3 regions of the Pseudoalteromonas sp. NEC-BIFX-2020_015 genome follow, and region 1 is predicted to be linked to each of the others. Evidence: predicted binding sites of a transcription regulator. Region 1 holds the regulator's gene; each other region holds the start of a gene.
The links. Region 1 encodes MetJ, which represses methionine synthesis genes. Its sites were predicted from a motif close to TAGACGTCTAGACGTCTA; they were not measured.

Region 1 (5,982 bases):
ATACGCAGCTAAATCGCGAGCGTGATAGCGTAAGGTATCTTGTTGCTTGAAAGAGCTATCATGTTCTTCATCAACAATGATCATCCCAAGTTTTAAAAAAGGCAAAAAAATGCTCGAACGAGTACCAATTACGATTGCGCAGCTGGCTTTTTCACAAAATCGCCAGGTTTGCAGGCGTTCGTTATCGGTTAATGCTGAGTGCCATAGCATAATAGGCGTGTCGGGAAAACGACGGCGAAACCGGTTGACTGTTTGTGGTGTTAGGCCAATTTCAGGCACTAATACGAGTGCTTGTTCTGCGCGTTTTAACACCTCTTCAAGGCACTGTAGGTAAACCTCTGTTTTCCCGCTGCCGGTCACGCCTTCAAGTAAAAAACTATTAAAGCCAGTGCTTTGATTTATTGCTGTGCAGGCGACTGCTTGTTCTTTATTCAGCGTTGGTTTAGTACCGACTGTTGGTGCTTGCTGCTGCCACAAGTTGTCGTGCTCAATGCTTTGATTAATGAGCTCTTTGCTGATCAGACTATCAATGGTTTTTTTATTAAACCCTAACGCTTTTAATTCTGTTAAGGATGATTTACCTGATTGCGCTAATTGTTTAAGTAAATTTAATTGGCTTTTTGCTTTTAACGAAGGAAGTTTGGCGCCTTTTTCAGTTAACGCGACCATAGAAATACTCGTTTTATCAGGGCAATGGCCTTGGCGTAGTGCACTTGGCAACGCTATATGGATTGTTTCACCTAGTGGGTAGCAATAATAACGAGCAGTAAATCGTAATAGATCTAGGTGGCTTGTGGTTAATATTGGCGCGTCGTCAATAACTTCAAAAATACTTTTTATTTTATTTAAAGGCACCTCGGTTGTGTCTTTAAGTGCTAAAACCACCGCAACCTTTCGTTGATTACCAAAAGGGACTAATACGCGTGAGCCAACATGTAGCTGTGAATTCAACCCATCAAGTTGCTCAGGTAGGCGATAATCAAAGGTGCGATGTAATGGCACCTTTATAGCAACTTCAACAAAACTCATAACAACTCAAATAAAAGCAAGTAAGAGTGATAATGTACTAAAATTGCAGAAAAAAGCCTACCAGCAAATAGGCTGTTTATTTTTTTTGTTTATATTATTAGCAAATAATGTATTTAAAGCTTGTCGTAGGCAGGGTTGTTGCTTAGAATACGCGTCCTAATTATTTTGATTTTAACGACGTATGGTGCCAGACTTCGGGTTTGGAGAGCGATGCGGCCTTAACTAGAGGTTTCTATGAAAGAAGGTATTCACCCTAAGTACGAAGTAATTTCAGCATCTTGTTCATGCGGAAATAAGTTCGAAACTCGTTCTACTTTGTGTAAAGACATTCACCTAGACGTATGTTCTGCGTGTCACCCGTTTTACACTGGTAAGCAAAAGATTTTAGACACTGGTGGCCGTGTTGATCGCTTTAACAAGCGTTTCGGTGCACTTAGCAGCAAGTAATTATTGCTGTTGTGTCGGAAAAAGCACCTTAGGGTGCTTTTTTTATGCCTGCAATTTAATTAAAACTGGTTAGGGCGTGTGACCTTTCGTGATTAATTTTGCAGCATGTTTGGTATTTAAGCAAGGCAGCGCCTATGCAGTGTGGTGTTCCCCATAAATAGGCGATAACGCAGTATAAATGCCAAACATGCGCTGCCTAAAGAGTTATTCCTTGGGGCGATTAACTCTTTGTTACCTACATGGAGGTAGGCAAGGGGCGTGAGCAGGACGCGGAAGCTTTGCTCGGTTTTTACTTAGCCCACTCGATTCCAAACCTCGCGCCGCGATTAAATCGCCCCTAGATTGAACAAATTTCAATCCACAAAGGACAACACGCCCAAGTATCAGCGGTTAAATTCACCCTTTTTTACCCCTGCCTAAAGTAACCATCATTTTTAGTTTTTATAGTGACTATAGCCACTAAATAACAGACAAACAGTTAGATTTTAACTATATTCAGTAATATATTTTGTTTAATTAATTGATGTTATGTTGATAAAAAGTCATTTAATGAGCCTAAATGACGCTAACGTCGTATATTTATATCTTTTATAGGGAATGTGTATTTTAGGTGTAATAAAGTACTATTTAGATGATTTTAGAACAGGTTTTTTGATGCTTTCTTGGCGTGTTATTGCTGGATTTTGAGGTTTTTTTACAAAACTGGTCGATAAAACGCATAAAATTAACAGATCTAGCTTATAACAGGATAGACCTGATATTGCTTGAATTTAATTATAATATAGGTATCGTTCCAAGATACAGACTATAGAATAGAACTGCTTACTCTCACTTTTAACTTACTTGCAGGATAAAATCGCGTTATGTCAGACTTTCGTGAACAAGCTTTACATTACCATTCGCACCCCGTTCCAGGAAAAATCAGTGTTGAGCTTACTAAGCCAGCCGAAACCGTACAAGATCTCGCTCTAGCTTATAGCCCTGGTGTGGCTGAGCCTGTGCGTGAAATTGCCGCAGATCCAGCTAATGCTTATAAATATACTGGCAAAGGTAATATGGTTGCAGTAATTACCAATGGTACTGCTATTTTAGGCCTAGGTAATTTAGGACCTCTTGCTTCAAAACCAGTTATGGAAGGCAAAGCTTTGTTGTTTAAACGCTTTGCTGGCCTTGACTCAATTGATATTGAAGTAAAACACACAACCACAGAAGATTTCATCAATACCGTTGCAAATATTGCTGATACTTTTGGTGGTATCAACCTAGAAGATATTAAAGCCCCAGAGTGTTTTGAAATTGAAAAAGCATTGATTGAGCGCTGTAGTATTCCAGTGTTTCATGATGATCAACACGGTACAGCTATTGTAACTGCTGCGGGTATGATTAACGCACTTGAAGTGCAGGGTAAAAGCATTGAAGATGCGATTATCGTTTGTTTAGGTGCCGGTGCGGCCGCTGTTGCATGTATGGAGCTATTAATTAAGTGTGGCGCATTGCGTGAGCACATTTATATGCTTGATCGTAAAGGTGTTATTCATACGCGTCGTGATGACTTAAATGAATATAAACAGTTGTTTGCTAACAATACAGATAAGCGCACTTTGCAAGATGTTATTGCTGATGCTGATGTATTTGTTGGTGTATCAGGACCGAACCTGCTTGCACCGGAAGATCTTAAGCTGATGGCTGATAGGCCAGTTGTTTTTGCATGTTCAAACCCAGATCCAGAAATTGCACCTGCGCTTGCTCATGGTGCGCGCGATGATTTGATTATGGCAACGGGTCGTTCTGATTATCCAAATCAAGTAAATAACGTGTTGTGTTTCCCGTTTATTTTTCGTGGTGCATTAGACGTACGTGCGAGCAAAATAAATGATGAAATGAAAATTGCCGCAGTTGAGGCAATTCGCAGTATTACTAAAGAGCCAGTGCCTGCTGAAGTATTAAAAGCAGCAGGTGTTGATAAACTTGAATTTGGACCACAGTATATTATCCCTAAACCAATGGACCCGCGTTTATTACCGCGCATTGCAAAAGCAGTGGCGCAAGCGGCTATTGATTCAGGTGTTGCACAAATTGATATGCCTGAAAACTATATGGCGTAATAGGCACTATTTGGCAATAAAAAACCTCAATTCACTGAATTGAGGTTTTTTTGTATCCAAATCATTGCCTGAAACAGGTGCACGTTATTTACAGGTGAAGATCAGTCTTCATTCAGGATAGGCACTTCTAAACCCATCTCTTGCATAATCTTTTTAACTTCTTCTGGTACTTTTTCTGGATTATCTTTACGTAAGTCTTCATCGTTTGGCAATGGTTGGCCAGTAAATGCGTGTAAAAATGCTTCGCAAAGTAATTCACTATTTGTTGCATGTCTAAGGTTATTAATTTGACGGCGAGTACGCTCATCAGTTAAAACCTTTAATACATTTAACGGGATCGAAACGGTGATCTTCTTAACTTGTTCTGATTTTTTCCCGTGTTCTGCATATGGGTGAATATATTCACCATTCCATTTAGCCATAAGATGTATCGTTGCCTCAGGTTGTTAATTGTTTGCGCGACCATTTTGTAGCGCAAAGATGCGGAAATTCTATCGTTTTAAAAAAGATAGTCAAATACTAGTTATTTAGCCATCTAGGGGTATAAATGTTTTGACTTCTTAAATTTGATCATCTAACCTTTTAGACGTCTAAACATCCAGTTAATATAGGTGACGGTATGAGCAAAAAAAATAAAGCGACAATCGCAGTACGTAATGGCATTGATGCTGATAAACATCACGGTGCTGTTGTGCCTCCTATCCACCTATCGACCACCTATTCATTTGCCGATTTTGATACTAAGCGCGAATATGATTATGGCCGTAGCGGTAATCCTAATCGTGATTTACTTGGCGAAACACTCGCAAAGCTTGAAGGCGGTGCCAAAGGCATTATAACTGCTACCGGCATGGCGGCAGTGCATTTAGCAACACAACTACTAAATAGTGATGATACGTTAGTCATTCCACATGATTGTTATGGCGGCAGCTACCGTTTGTTTACTTCGCTTGAAAAGCGCGGCTTATTAAAATTAGTGGTTCTAGATTTAACAAACGCTGAAAACCATCAAAAAATACTTGAGATTAAACCTAAGCTAATTTGGATTGAAACACCAAGCAACCCAATTTTACGTTTAACTGATATTAAAGCGATTACGACAATTGCAAAGCAGTGCGGCGCTTTAGTTGGCGCAGATAACACGTTTTTATCACCGGCCTTACAAAATCCAATTGAATTTGGTGTTGATATTGTTGTGCATTCAACCACTAAATATATTAATGGCCACTCCGATGTTGTTGGCGGCGCTGTCATTGCAGCAACACAAGAGCTGGGTGACGAGCTTGCTTGGTGGGCAAATAATATTGGTATTACAGGTGCACCATTTGATAGTTATTTAACATTACGTGGCCTGCGGACTTTAAATGTACGTTTACGTCAGCACCAAGAAAATGCCTTTATCATTGCGCAATATTTAGAAAGTTCACCCTATGTGAGCCAAGTATATTACCCAGGTTTAGAATCTCATCCACAACATCAGTTAGCAAAACAACAACAACGTGGTTTTGGTGGCATGGTAAGTTTTGATATTGCTGGTGATGTAAATGATGCAGCAGCATTTTTAACGAGCCTAGAAGAATTCAGTTTAGCGGAATCGTTAGGCGGTGTAGAAAGCCTAATATGTCACCCTGCAACGATGACTCATGCTGGTATGGATGCAACAGCTCGCTTAGAGGCGGGTGTGGGTGATACGTTGATCAGAATTTCGGTGGGTATTGAAGATGTAAAAGACTTAGTTGCTGATTTAGAACGTGTGTTTAACAAAGTTAAGCCAGGCCAAGGTAATTGTAGTTCGACGACTACTAAGAGTAACTCGACGCAGCAAAGTACAGAGCAAACAAATTCATTCAAATTAACGCCTGCACATACGGCTTTGTGGTAATAGAAAATGGTAAATATAGTTCATAAATTTGGCGGTTCAAGCTTAAGCTCCGCGGAGCGTTATCAAGCCGTAGCAAATATTATTTTAGCACACACCGAAGCAGGTGACTGTGTCGTTGTGTCGGCAGCAGGTAAAACAACCAATACGTTGGTTAAGTTATGGCAAAGTTATCAGCAAGGTGATCAACAAGCCGTAAGTGATATTTTATTACAGCTTGATAATCATCAGCGTACTTTGATTGAGCAGCTATTAAGCCCAACAGCGCAATACGACGCAATTGATGTGTTAAAGCAAGAGTTAGCCTTAATAGCACTGCAAGCTCAACAGCAAAGCTTACAGGAAGCTTCATTGCTTGCTCACGGTGAAGTATGGTCAGCCCGTTTATTGGCTGCTTATTTACAGCAACTAGGACTTGAGGCGAAAGATATTGATGCGCGCCAGTTATTTACACTTAATGACGGGCAGTTGCTGCACCAAAAAAATCAACAAGCATGTGCAGACTTGGTTTCGGCTAACTGT
Region 2 (5,982 bases), on a different contig from region 1:
TCTTTTAAAGAGATAGAGTTTACTATCGCCTTGCCTTGAATACATTTTAAGCCTGCTTCGATGACTTCCCATTTTGAGGAGTCGACCATGATTGGTACGCGTGATATGTCAGGCTCTGAGGCGATTAAGTTTAAAAACTTAACCATTGCCGCTTTTGAGTCCAACATGGCTTCGTCCATGTTGATATCAATTACCTGAGCGCCATTTTCTACTTGTTCACGGGCAACGGTGAGTGCAGCTTCAAAATCTTCTTCCATGATCAAACGCTTAAACATGGCAGAACCTGTAACATTGGTACGTTCGCCGACGTTTGTAAATACAGCTATTTTTTGACTCATGTCAGATATCCTAATTTAAATTACAGGCTTCAAGGCCAGATAAACGCATACGCACTTCAAGCTCTGGTAACGGACGCGGTTTAACACCTTCAAGCCCTTTGGCAAAGGCTCTTATATGTGCAGGTGTAGTACCACAGCAACCGCCCACTATATTGATGAAGCCAGACTTACCCCAATCGATAATCTCAGCGGCCATTTCTGGCGCTTCTAAATCGTATTCACCAAACTCATTTGGCAGGCCAGCATTAGGGTGAACCGAGGTAAAGGTTTCGCATACGCGCGATAGCTCTTCTACGTATTGGCGTAATAGGTCTGGGCCAAGTGCGCAATTTAGGCCAATTGAAATTGGCTTAATGTGGCGAATCGAATTATAGAACGCTTCGGTTGTTTGCCCTGATAAGGTACGCCCCGATGCATCGGTAATAGTCCCTGAGATCATTACTGGCAATTTACGCCCCGCTTGTTCAAACGCTTCCTCTACTGCGAACGAGGCGGCTTTTGCATTCAGTGTATCAAAAATGGTTTCGATTAGAATAAGATCTGCACCGCCTTCCATTAACGCAAGGGTTGATTCAACATATGCAGTGACCAGCTTGTCAAAGGTTACATTACGGTAACCGGGATCGTTTACATCCGGTGAAATCGAGCAGGTTTTAGATGTTGGCCCAAGCACACCCGCAACATAGCGTGGTTTTGCTGGGTTTTTAGCTGTAAATTCATCACAAATACTGCGTGCCAATTTTGCAGACTCTAAATTTACTTCACGGCTGATACTCGCCATGTCGTAATCTTCCATTGAGATAGTGGTCGAGTTAAAGGTGTTGGTTTCGATAATATCGGCGCCCGCACTTAAAAAACCACGGTGAATATCACCAATAATTTTTGGCTGCGTAAGGCTTAATAAGTCATTATTGCCTTTAATTAATACATGCCAGTCTTTAAAGCGCTCACCACGGTAGTCTTCTTCTTCGAGTTTGTGTTCTTGGATCATAGTGCCCATTGCACCATCAAGAATTAAAATACGCTGCTTTAGCGCGTCAATTAACTCGGCACTTTTGTTTTCTAAATTATTCGGCATAGTTGTTAGTCCTTACGTCTTGGCTAACTAAATTAATATCATAGGGTGTGGTTTGATACACATAATAATTTAACCAGTTCGAAAAAAGCAAAAAAGCATGACTTTGCCAGGTTTTCGACGGTTCGTTATCTGGGTTGTTATCTGGAAAATAATTTTCTGGCATCGGCGCATCAGGGCTTTTTGCTAAATCACGTTGATATTCGCCTTTTAATGTATGTGCATCATATTCAGGGTGGCCTGTTAGGTAAACTTGGCTACCTGATTTATTTTTTATTAAGTAAGCGCCTACTTGCTCTGAACCTGCCAGCACGACTAAATCATCACACGCATTTATTTTTTCAATGTCGATGTGACCATAACGAGAATGTGGCACTACAAAGGTGTCATCAAAACCGCGCGTAAGTGCGCCATGTTCAAAAAAGCATTTATGAGTAAACACGCCACACAGCTTATTTTCTTTAAGTTCACGCTTTAAATTATGATGATGGAATAAACCCGCATGGGCCGCCCAACACGAAAATAACGTTGACGTTACATGCTGCTCTGCCCAGTCTAAAATCACTTTTAGTTCATCCCAGTAGGCTACGTCGTCGTATTCTAAATGCGCTAATGGCGCACCAGTAATTAATAATGCATCGTAGTTACTGTCTTTCACTTCAGAGAAATAACGATAAAAAGTATCTAAATGCTGCTCTGAGGTATTTTTACTACGATGGGTATCTAAGCGTAATAGCTCTACATTAACTTGCAAAGGCGAGTTAGCAAGTAAACGAATGAATTGTACCTCGGTTTCAACCTTATTAGGCATTAAGTTTAAAATAGCCAAGCGCATAGGGCGAATTTCTTGTGTTTTCGCACGACTTTTTGGCATTACGAATACGTTCTCTTGACGTAACTTCGCAATTGCGGGCAATTCATCTTTAACGGTAATAGGCATACTCATCTCCAAGGTATTTTTAACCAATGGCTAATTATGAACGGATAGCTGGAAATTTCAACCTCTAGATGTTTAGATGTCCAAATGAATTTAATTAAACAATTTTTTGCATTCTTAAACAAGCTCGCCATAATGCCCTTCTTAATTTAACTACAAGGTGAAATTGTGTTTGATTGGCTTGGTTTAGGTGAGTTATTAGCAATACTTGCGGCACTGGTGTGGGCGCTATCAACTATTTTATATAAAGGTTTTAGTCATCACTTAACCCCAATGCAATTAAATATTAGTAAAAGTGTGCTCGCGAGTGCATTGATGCTAGTTACACTTATCATTACTCAAGATTTTGCTATACCAACCCAGATTACCAGCTGGCTGTGGCTCATTGCGGGCGGAGTTATTGGTATTGCTATTGGTGACAGCGCTTATTTTGCAGCACTACGTAATATAGGCCCAGCGCGTACATTAGTTATTGAGTCTTTAGCCCCGGCCTTGGTTGGTATTTTTAATATTATTCTGTTAAGCCATTACTTATCAGCCTTTGCTTGGTTTGGTATTGCATTAACCAGTGTGGGTGTTGTAATTGCGATTAAGCCCGCAAAAGGACTACCAAGTGTTGATAATAAACATTATCGCGTTGGTGTTTTGTGCGCACTTGCTGCCGCAATATGCCAAGCCCTTGGAATGGTAATGTCAAAAGGAGCGCTTAATAACGAAGAGATGAGCAGCTTGTGGGCTGCATTAATTAGGCTTGCATCGGGGACACTTACTGTTGCATTAGTGGTTGCAATGTTTAAAAGCAGTGATTTTAAACAAGCACTCACATTAAAAGGGATTAGCGGTAAACACTGGTTTTTTGTTGCTGTATTTTTAGGTACTTTTTTAGGTTTGTGGCTGCAACTCGGCGCCGTAAAATACACCGATCCTGCGATAGCACAGACCATTTTTGCTACCGCCCCATTGATTGTAATGAGTATTGGTTTTTTTAAGCGTGAGCCTGTTACCAATAAAATGCTACTTGGCGGCCTGCTTGCGCTTATTGGCGTAGGTGTATTGCTTGCTAATTAACGTGCTGATGCGTTGACTGTTTAGCCATTGAGACTCTACAATAGAGCATTAAAAATTTTATTCTTATTTGAAGGCTCCTTCCATGGTTTTACCTGATAAATTTATATTCTCGATGAGTCGAGTATCTAAAGTTGTGCCGCCTAAGCGCACTATTTTAAAAGATATTTCTTTGCATTTTTTCCCTGGCGCAAAAATTGGCGTACTTGGTTTAAACGGTTCTGGTAAATCAACGTTACTACGTATTATGGCAGGCCTTGACCAAGAATTTGAAGGTGAAGCATACCCTCAACCGGGCACTAAAATTGGTTACCTACCGCAAGAGCCTATTTTAGATGAAAGCAAAACAGTACGTGAAATTGTTGAAGAAGCAGTAAGCGAAGTTAAAAACGCGCTAAACCGCCTTGATGAAGTATATAACGAATATGCAATGGAAGGTGCTGACTTTGATGCACTAGCTAAAGAGCAAGGTGAGCTTGAAGCAATCATTCAAACTCACGATGGTCATAACATTGATAACGTATTAGAGCGTGCTGCTGATGCGCTACGTTTACCTGAATGGGATGCTAAAATTGAGTTCCTATCTGGTGGTGAGCGTCGTCGTGTTGCTATTTGTCGCCTATTACTTGAAAAACCAGATATGCTTATCCTCGATGAACCAACTAACCACTTGGATGCAGAATCTGTCGCGTGGCTTGAGCGCTTCTTACATGATTACGAAGGCACAGTTGTGGCGGTAACGCATGACCGTTACTTCCTTGATAATGTAGCAGGTTGGATTTTAGAGCTTGACCGTGGTGAAGGTATTCCATGGGAAGGTAACTACTCATCGTGGCTTGAGCAAAAAGATGCCCGCTTACAACAAGAGCAGAAATCTGAAAAAGCACGTCAAAAATCAATTGCACAAGAGCTTGAGTGGGTACGTTCAAATCAAAAAGGTCGTCAAGCTAAGTCTAAAGCACGTATGGCACAGTTTACTGAAATGCAGCAATCTGATTACCAAAAACGTAATGAAACTAACGAGCTGTTTATTCCACCTGGACCACGTTTAGGCGATCAAGTAATAGAAGTTAAAAACTTGAAAAAGAGCTTTGGTGATCGCGTACTGATTGATGATTTAAGTTTCACTATGCCAAAAGGTGCCATTGTCGGCATTATCGGTGCTAATGGCGCGGGTAAATCAACTTTATTCAAAATGCTTAGTGGTGAAGAGCAACAAGACAGCGGCGAAATCAGCTTAGGTGAAACAGTTGAACTGGCAACCGTTGATCAGTTCCGTGGCAATATGGATGACAGCAATACAGTTTTCCAAGAAATTGCTGATGGCCAAGACGTGTTAAAGATTGGTAATTTTGAATTTCCAAGCCGCGCGTATGTTAGCCGCTTTAACTTCAAAGGCAACGATCAGCAAAAGTTTGTTAAAGACTTATCTGGTGGTGAGCGCAACCGCTTACACCTAGCTAAGCTTTTAAAAGCGGGCGGCAACGTAATCCTACTGGATGAGCCAACCAATGACTTGGACGTTGAAACATTACGTGCTCTTGAAAATGCGATTTTAGAATTCCCAGGTTGTGTTATGTGTATATCGCATGACCGTTGGTTTTTAGACCGCATTGCAACACACATTCTTGATTACCGTGATGAAGGCCAAATAAACTTCTTTGATGGTAACTACACTGAGTATGAAGAATGGCTTAAAAAGACGTTAGGGTCGGCAGCTACACAACCTAAGCGTATTAAGTATAAAAAGATTGGTTAAGTTCTAGGTTCTAGGTTCTAGGTTCTAGGTTCTAAACATATTTTAAGCCCTGCATTTACGCGGGGCTTTTTATTTTTGAAAGAAATAAACGCTTGCGCCTTTCTAGTTAAGTATCTTCACTTTATAAAATAATCACCATGAAATACTTATTTGCACTGATTTTAGTAAGCATGAGCTTATTAAGCTTCGCCGCCGAGACTGAGCAATCCCCCAAATTACCGATGCTGACCTTTAATATGGCAGATGGTAGCCAAATTAAAACCCAAGACCTATTAGGCAAACCGTTTATTTTACATTTTTGGGCAACATGGTGTCCGTATTGTAAAAAATTGCAGCCTGGACTGGATAAAATTCATCTAAAATATCAATCTCAGGGCCTGCAAGTAATTGCTGTGAGTTTTCGTGAAGATGAAGACGCTAACCCCGCTCAATCATTACTTTCGCGTGGTCATCATTTTCAAACCGCAATAAATGCAGATGACAGTGCAGAATTATTAGGAGTTCGTGGTACACCCACTACGCTTTTTATCAATAAATTAGGCAAGGTTGTACTTGCTACCACAACATCAGATCCCCAAGATCCTATTCTTTATAAAACAGCAGCAAAGCTAGTTAAACCCTAAGACTAACTCTGGCCTATCATAACTTTAGCGACTATGCTTAAGTTATGAGCGAACATCATTTTAGCCACAAATAAAGGTATGTTGAATTATGAAGAACCGCCGCCAATTTTCTCGTGTTTTATTTTCAACTGCTGCCCAATTAGATTTAGCCGATAATCAATACCCGTGCAAATTATTAGATATTT
Region 3 (5,982 bases), on a different contig from region 1:
CAACCAAACTGGGTAAAAGCAAAACCTTCAAGCAGTTCACCAAAATATTCAACCATGTCATTACGCTCAGCTTCACCATGTACTAATACATCTAAATCAAGCGCTTCTTGCTCTTCTACTGCGTAGCGGATTTCGGCTTCCATTTGATTTTGATAGTCAGTGGCAGATAATTCACCGGCTTTAAAATCACGACGCGCTTTACGGATAGCCTGTGTTTGTGGGAATGAACCTATCGTGGTTGTCGGTAATAATGGTAAGTTAAGTGCTCCATGTTGTTTTTCAATTCGCTGAGCAAATACATTCTCACGCTCCCCCTCTTTTACGGTTAACGCACTTACTCGTTGTTGCACTGCTGCATTATTGACACGTGTTGATGTTAAACGTGCTTTTACAGGGGCTGAGTAAGTAACTAAATCACGGTTATCATTGATCTCAAGTGCTGCTTTTAACAATGACAGCTCTTGGCCTTTTTGTTTTGCGAAAGCAAGCCAGGAGCGTAACTCATCATCAAGCTTTTCTTCTTGCTCTAAATCAACTGGCGTGTGTAATAAAGAACATGACGGAGCAAGCCATAAATTATCACCGCGCTTTGTTGCAATGTCTTTTATCGTGGAAAATACCGCATCGAGGTCTGCACGCCAAATATTACGGCCATTAACTACACCTAATGATAGAACTTGATCAGCGCTCAATAACGAATCAATCTGTGTAAAATCGACTTTAGCTGCAACACAATCAAAATGTACACCGTCAACTGGATAAGCAGCTATATCATCATAGTAAGCACTCACAGAGTCAAAATAACTAGCCAGTAACAACTTTACACCTTGACCTGCAAGTGCGTTAAAACTTGCTTTTAATGCATGGCGGTAATCATCAGACAACTCAAGAGCAAGAATAGGTTCATCTATTTGTACCCACTGAACACCTTGGCGCGCTAGCTTTACTAGGACTTGTTGATACACTGGCAACAGTTTTTCAAGTAGGCTTAATTTATCAAATTCTCTGCCCACACATTTTGCTAAATAAAGGTAAGTTACAGGGCCAACTAACACCACTTTTGCATTATGCCCTAATGCATGTGCATGGGTTACTTGATCAAATAACTCAGTCCAACTTAATGCAAACTGCTGATCACTGCTAAGCTCTGGCACTATATAATGATAGTTCGTATTAAACCATTTCGTCATTTCACTGGCTGCACATGAACAGCCTGTAGGTGCTCGACCACGACCGATGCGAAATAACGTATCAAGATCAATGCTACCATCTGTTTTTTGATGACGCTTAGGTACAGCGCCGATTAATAACGAAGTTGATAACACATGGTCATACCAAGCAAAGTCACCTACCGGTAATAACTCTATACCCGCATCGGCCTGTAACGCCCAGTTTTCTGCGCGGATCGTTTTACCTTGCTCAAGTAACTCTGCTTGGCTAATTTTACCAGCCCAATATGATTCGACTGCGAATTTAAGTTCGCGTTTTTTGCCTACCCGAGGAAAGCCTAGGTTATGTAATTGTGCCATATTAAAGAACTCCATTTAGCTATTTAGATGGCTAAAAATTTACACCTCTCCCTTACATTACACAATTGATGCTTCCTCCTATTTAACTTGAGGTAATTTCATATAAATATTTTTATAAATCAGAATAAATATAATGACAACGCTGTCAAATTTGATGCTATAGTGAAGTTGTAAACGTTAAGTAAAACAAATGACATTCTTTAGCCATCTAGACGTTGAAGCATCTTCAATAAAGGCGTATTATGTCTGCAATCTGAGTTAACCTCACTTATACCATGAGAATTATTAAAGATGATTGATGTAAAACATTTAAAGACCATTGCGACCTTAAAAGAAACCGGCTCTTTGGTGAATACCGCCCGCGAACTATTTTTAACTCAATCAGCTTTATCTCATCAGATTAAAGATTTAGAAAACAAGCTTGATTGTCAGTTATTTGAACGTAAAACTCAGCCTGTGCGGTTTACACCCCAAGGTATGCTATTACTTGAACTAGCGAGTGAAGTACTACCCCGCGTTGAAGCGACAAAATGCCGACTAAAGGAAAGCCTTAACCAGCCGATTTCGCAGTTAAGATTAAGTGTTGAATGCCATGCTTGTTTTCATTGGCTATTACCCACGATTAAAGAATTTAATAACTTTTGGCCTGATATTAAAGTAGATTATGAACGTGGCTTTAGCTACGACGCAATCCCTGATCTATTAAGCGACGAGTTGGATCTAGTGCTTACCTCTGATATCCGTGAACCCGATAAACTTGAATACGCACATTTATTTGACTTTAAACTTAAGCTGATTGTTGCCCCCGATCATGAGCTGGCAAAAAAAGCGTACGTTACTGCACTGGATTTGAAAAACGAAACCATTATTTCATACCCAATTCCACGCGAACGCCAAGATATATTTAAGCACTTTATTCAAAATGCACGTTTTGACGGCACCTTAAAAAACGTAGAGCAAGGCTTACTTATTTTTCAACTTGTCAGTGCGGGTATGGGCGTTGCGGCATTACCAGATTGGCTAGTAACGCCTTATGAGAGCCAAGGTTTAATCAAATCGATTCCCCTTGGCGCATTAGGGCTCACTCGCCCCATGTACCTTGCAATGAAAAAGAATATGCGGGATAACCCGGTTTATCGCCACTTTTTAAATACCTGTAAGTTAAATAACGGTCGATAAAATCAAGCGAACCCAGTAGCATACGTAAAACTCTTTTACTGATGCTACTGTGATGTTTGAACTTAAAAAAATCCTCGGCGCAATGCTCATGCCACTGCCCTTGTTCGGCCTAATATGTGCTTTGTGCTTTTTGATAGCTTTGCGTAACAACAAAGTCGCCGCATTTACTGGCTTACTCGTTACTTGCGCGCTAATGCTGATCAGCACACCGTTTATGGGCCAAAAAATAGTCGATCCTTCCACGCAACTTCAATATGTATTTAATTCTAAAAATCATTCAAAAATAGACAAGATAGTGGTACTTGGCTGCGATCTAATACCAAACCCAAACCTCAGTGCGAATAGCCAGCTGGGTAATTGTGCAAAAAGTCGTTTAGTAGAAGGCATAAGGCTTGCGTATCTTTATCCACACGCACAGCTTATTGTTTCAGGTGGGGGCTACGGCAAAGTCACCAATAGTCATTTAATGCAGCAAACAGCGATTAGCCTTGGAGTAAAAGCTAACCGTATAAAGCAAAACCCAGCAGCCATGGACACCGCCGACGAAGCTAAATTTTTAGCGCCTGCACTTGTGGATTTTAAAGTTGCGTTAGTCACATCATCGAGCCATATGCGCCGTGCAAAAGATTTATTTAACGCACAAGGGGTTGATGTAATACCCGCTGCGACTGACTTTTATGATTACTCTGCTTGGCCTGTCCATAAACAGTATGTCCCTAATGTAAATGTACTCTTAGCTGTAACACGTCAATGGCACGAAGTAATTGGCCGTGGTTGGATTGCAGTGCGCCGCTGGGTTGATCCAGAGGCGCTGTAGTTTCCAATCAACAGAATTTGACTTATTTTCAAACTGGGTTGTCTATATCAATAAAGGTAACGTCAAATCCATGTTGTTGTGCTAATAGCTCACCGAGCGCTTGGATCCCATAGCGTTCGGTCGCATGATGACCCGCGGCAAAAAAATCAATGTTTTGTTCTCGTGAACTGTGAATTGTTTGCTCTGATGCCTCACCCGTTAAATAAGCATCGAGTCCTTGGTTAGCAGCTAAGTCAATATAACCTTGCCCACCACCTGTACACCACCCTATGGTTTCAATTGGTTCATCACGCACTAAACTCACTAAGGGTTCTCGATTGAGTACCTCAGCTATTTTTTGCGCGAACTGTTCACCCGTCATAGGCGTTTTTAATCGCCCTTTTACTGCAACACTATTTGCTATCGGCTCTAAGCCGCCTGTCATTTCTAAATCGAGTAATTTAGCTAATTGTGCGTTATTGCCAATCTCAGGATGCACATCTAACGGCAAATGATATGCAAATAAATTAATATCATGATTCAGTAACGCACCAATACGGCGCTTTTTAATACCCGTGATAGGCTGTGCTTCGCCTTTCCAAAAATAGCCATGGTGCACTAAAATAGTATCTGCACCGAGGGCAATTGCAGCATCAATCAACGCTTGGCTGGCGGTTACACCTGTTACTATTTTTTGAATCCGTTCTCGCCCCTCAACTTGTAACCCATTTGGGCAAAAATCCTTAATTGAGTCAGGCTTTAAGATCGCATTTAATAACTGGTTAAATTCTCGACGTTGCATTTCATATTCCACATAAACGTTAGATTTTGTGCAAATTTTGGCGGTTATCTATTCAAAATGGAAGGGAAATCGCAAAAAATTGAAAAGTAACCCAAAAATAGGTATAAATAGGTATTCTTAATCTGTGTTTACAACGTATAGGGTCTCTGATGAGCAAACTAGACAAAACAGAAGTGTTAAATGCCTTTGAAGCAGCATATGAAGCAGCCAATGGTAATAAACCTGAAATCACCACCAAACCTGGTTGGTACAGCATCGATGGCGGCAAAAATTTGCGCCTTGCAGAAGTTGCTGAATTAACTGAACAGTTAACTTCAGGCGGTTCGTCTGAGAAAACAGTAAAAAAAGCGCCTGCTAAAAAAACCAAAACAAAAACGACTGTTCCAGCCGTTAAAAAAGCAGCATTTACTGTTACTACAGAAAATGAAGATGGCTACACAGCTGAAGAGTTTTGGATTGTGTACTTAGCGAGAAAAGAACATGACTGCCGCCTTCCACGCGGTGTTGTGTAATTTACAGCTAAGCAAACAAAAAAACCGCTCTTAAGCGGTTTTTTTGTGCTCACAATAAAGAGTCACTTTAACTATCAACCACGTACTCAAATAGCCACACACGACAATAAATACGGTGCCAATCAATACTGGCATAATTAAAAAGTCCCAACTTTGCCCGCTGCTTATAATTAAAATAGGATTGGCCCCTGCTGCTGGGTGAACTGTTTTAGTTAGCATCATCGCCGTTATTGCAAGACCCGTTGCTGTGGCAATACTAATAGGATCTGAGCCTATATAAGTGACAAACACGACCGCGATAAAAGCAGTGATCAAATGGCCTGCAATCACATTTTTAGCTTTTGCCAAAGGGCTATCTGGTATTCCAAAAACTAATACTGCCGTGGCGCCAAAAGGTGCCATAAGCCAGACCCCATAATTATTTACACTTTCTAAATACGCTAAAACCAACAATGTAAGCGCTGAAAACACCCCTGCAATGACAGCTTGATACGATCCATCATTCATAAATATAACTCCTAACTAAAAGTAGACCGACTTGTCTACACGCAAATGATAGACAAGTCGGTCTACTCATGTCAAGCTTACTTTTTTACAAGGAGCCATCATGGATAAGCGCACCCATATTATTAATACTGCACTGACAGCCTTCTATCAAAAAGGGATTCATGCGGTAGGTATTAATGAAATACTAAAAGAGTCTGGCGTTGCAAAAAAAACTCTTTATAACCACTTTGTCAGTAAAGATGAGTTGATTTGCGCCTGCCTTGAAGCCAGGGATAAACGCTTTAATCATTGGCTCAACGATCGGTTAAAAAACTGTGATACTCCTTTTGAAATCGCATCAGCGCTGTTTGGTTCACTCTCAATTTGGATAGATAATAAGGCCATAGAGCTTGGCGACTTTAATGGTTGTTTTTTTATTAATACTGCGGCTGAATTTCCACACAGCGACCACCCTATTGCAATACTTTGCAGTGCACACAAAAAAGCTGTTTTACAATTGCTGTTCGACAAGCTATCGCAAACAACACAACTTAAAAGCAAGTCAGAAAAAGCCAAGCAGTTAGCACAATTATTAATGACATTAAAAGAAGGTATGATCTGCCAAGCAAGAGTCATGCATTCTAGCAACCAACTATTGCAAGACCCATTATTACTACG

Region 2: a site for MetJ is predicted at 2,419-2,436, ahead of metA (homoserine O-succinyltransferase). Genes of this name have one in related genera too.
Region 3: a site for MetJ is predicted at 1,731-1,748, ahead of metE (5-methyltetrahydropteroyltriglutamate--homocysteine S-methyltransferase). Genes of this name have one in related genera too.

Annotation. Positions count from the first base shown of each region.
Region 1 is NZ_JABCJL010000005.1:98,441-104,422, forward strand. Features, by position in the region: gene priA (primosomal protein N') at 1-1,029, opposite strand, end outside; gene rpmE (50S ribosomal protein L31) at 1,264-1,476, shown strand; gene HH219_RS05405 (malic enzyme-like NAD(P)-binding protein) at 2,340-3,581, shown strand; gene metJ (met regulon transcriptional regulator MetJ) at 3,683-4,003, opposite strand; gene metB (cystathionine gamma-synthase) at 4,201-5,463, shown strand; gene metL (bifunctional aspartate kinase/homoserine dehydrogenase II) at 5,470-5,982, shown strand, end outside.
Region 2 is NZ_JABCJL010000002.1:43,907-49,888, forward strand. Features, by position in the region: gene metH (methionine synthase) at 1-338, opposite strand, end outside; gene HH219_RS01725 (homocysteine S-methyltransferase family protein) at 349-1,416, opposite strand; gene metA (homoserine O-succinyltransferase) at 1,406-2,353, opposite strand; gene HH219_RS22375 (DMT family transporter) at 2,519-3,418, shown strand; gene ettA (energy-dependent translational throttle protein EttA) at 3,501-5,174, shown strand; gene HH219_RS01745 (TlpA disulfide reductase family protein) at 5,312-5,797, shown strand; gene HH219_RS01750 (PilZ domain-containing protein) at 5,886-5,982, shown strand, end outside.
Region 3 is NZ_JABCJL010000007.1:4,501-10,482, reverse strand. Features, by position in the region: gene metE (5-methyltetrahydropteroyltriglutamate--homocysteine S-methyltransferase) at 1-1,529, opposite strand, end outside; gene HH219_RS06795 (LysR family transcriptional regulator) at 1,821-2,708, shown strand; gene HH219_RS06790 (ElyC/SanA/YdcF family protein) at 2,761-3,525, shown strand; gene HH219_RS06785 (Nif3-like dinuclear metal center hexameric protein) at 3,554-4,306, opposite strand; gene HH219_RS06780 (hypothetical protein) at 4,456-4,818, shown strand; gene HH219_RS06775 (HPP family protein) at 4,849-5,325, opposite strand; gene HH219_RS06770 (TetR/AcrR family transcriptional regulator) at 5,426-5,982, shown strand, end outside.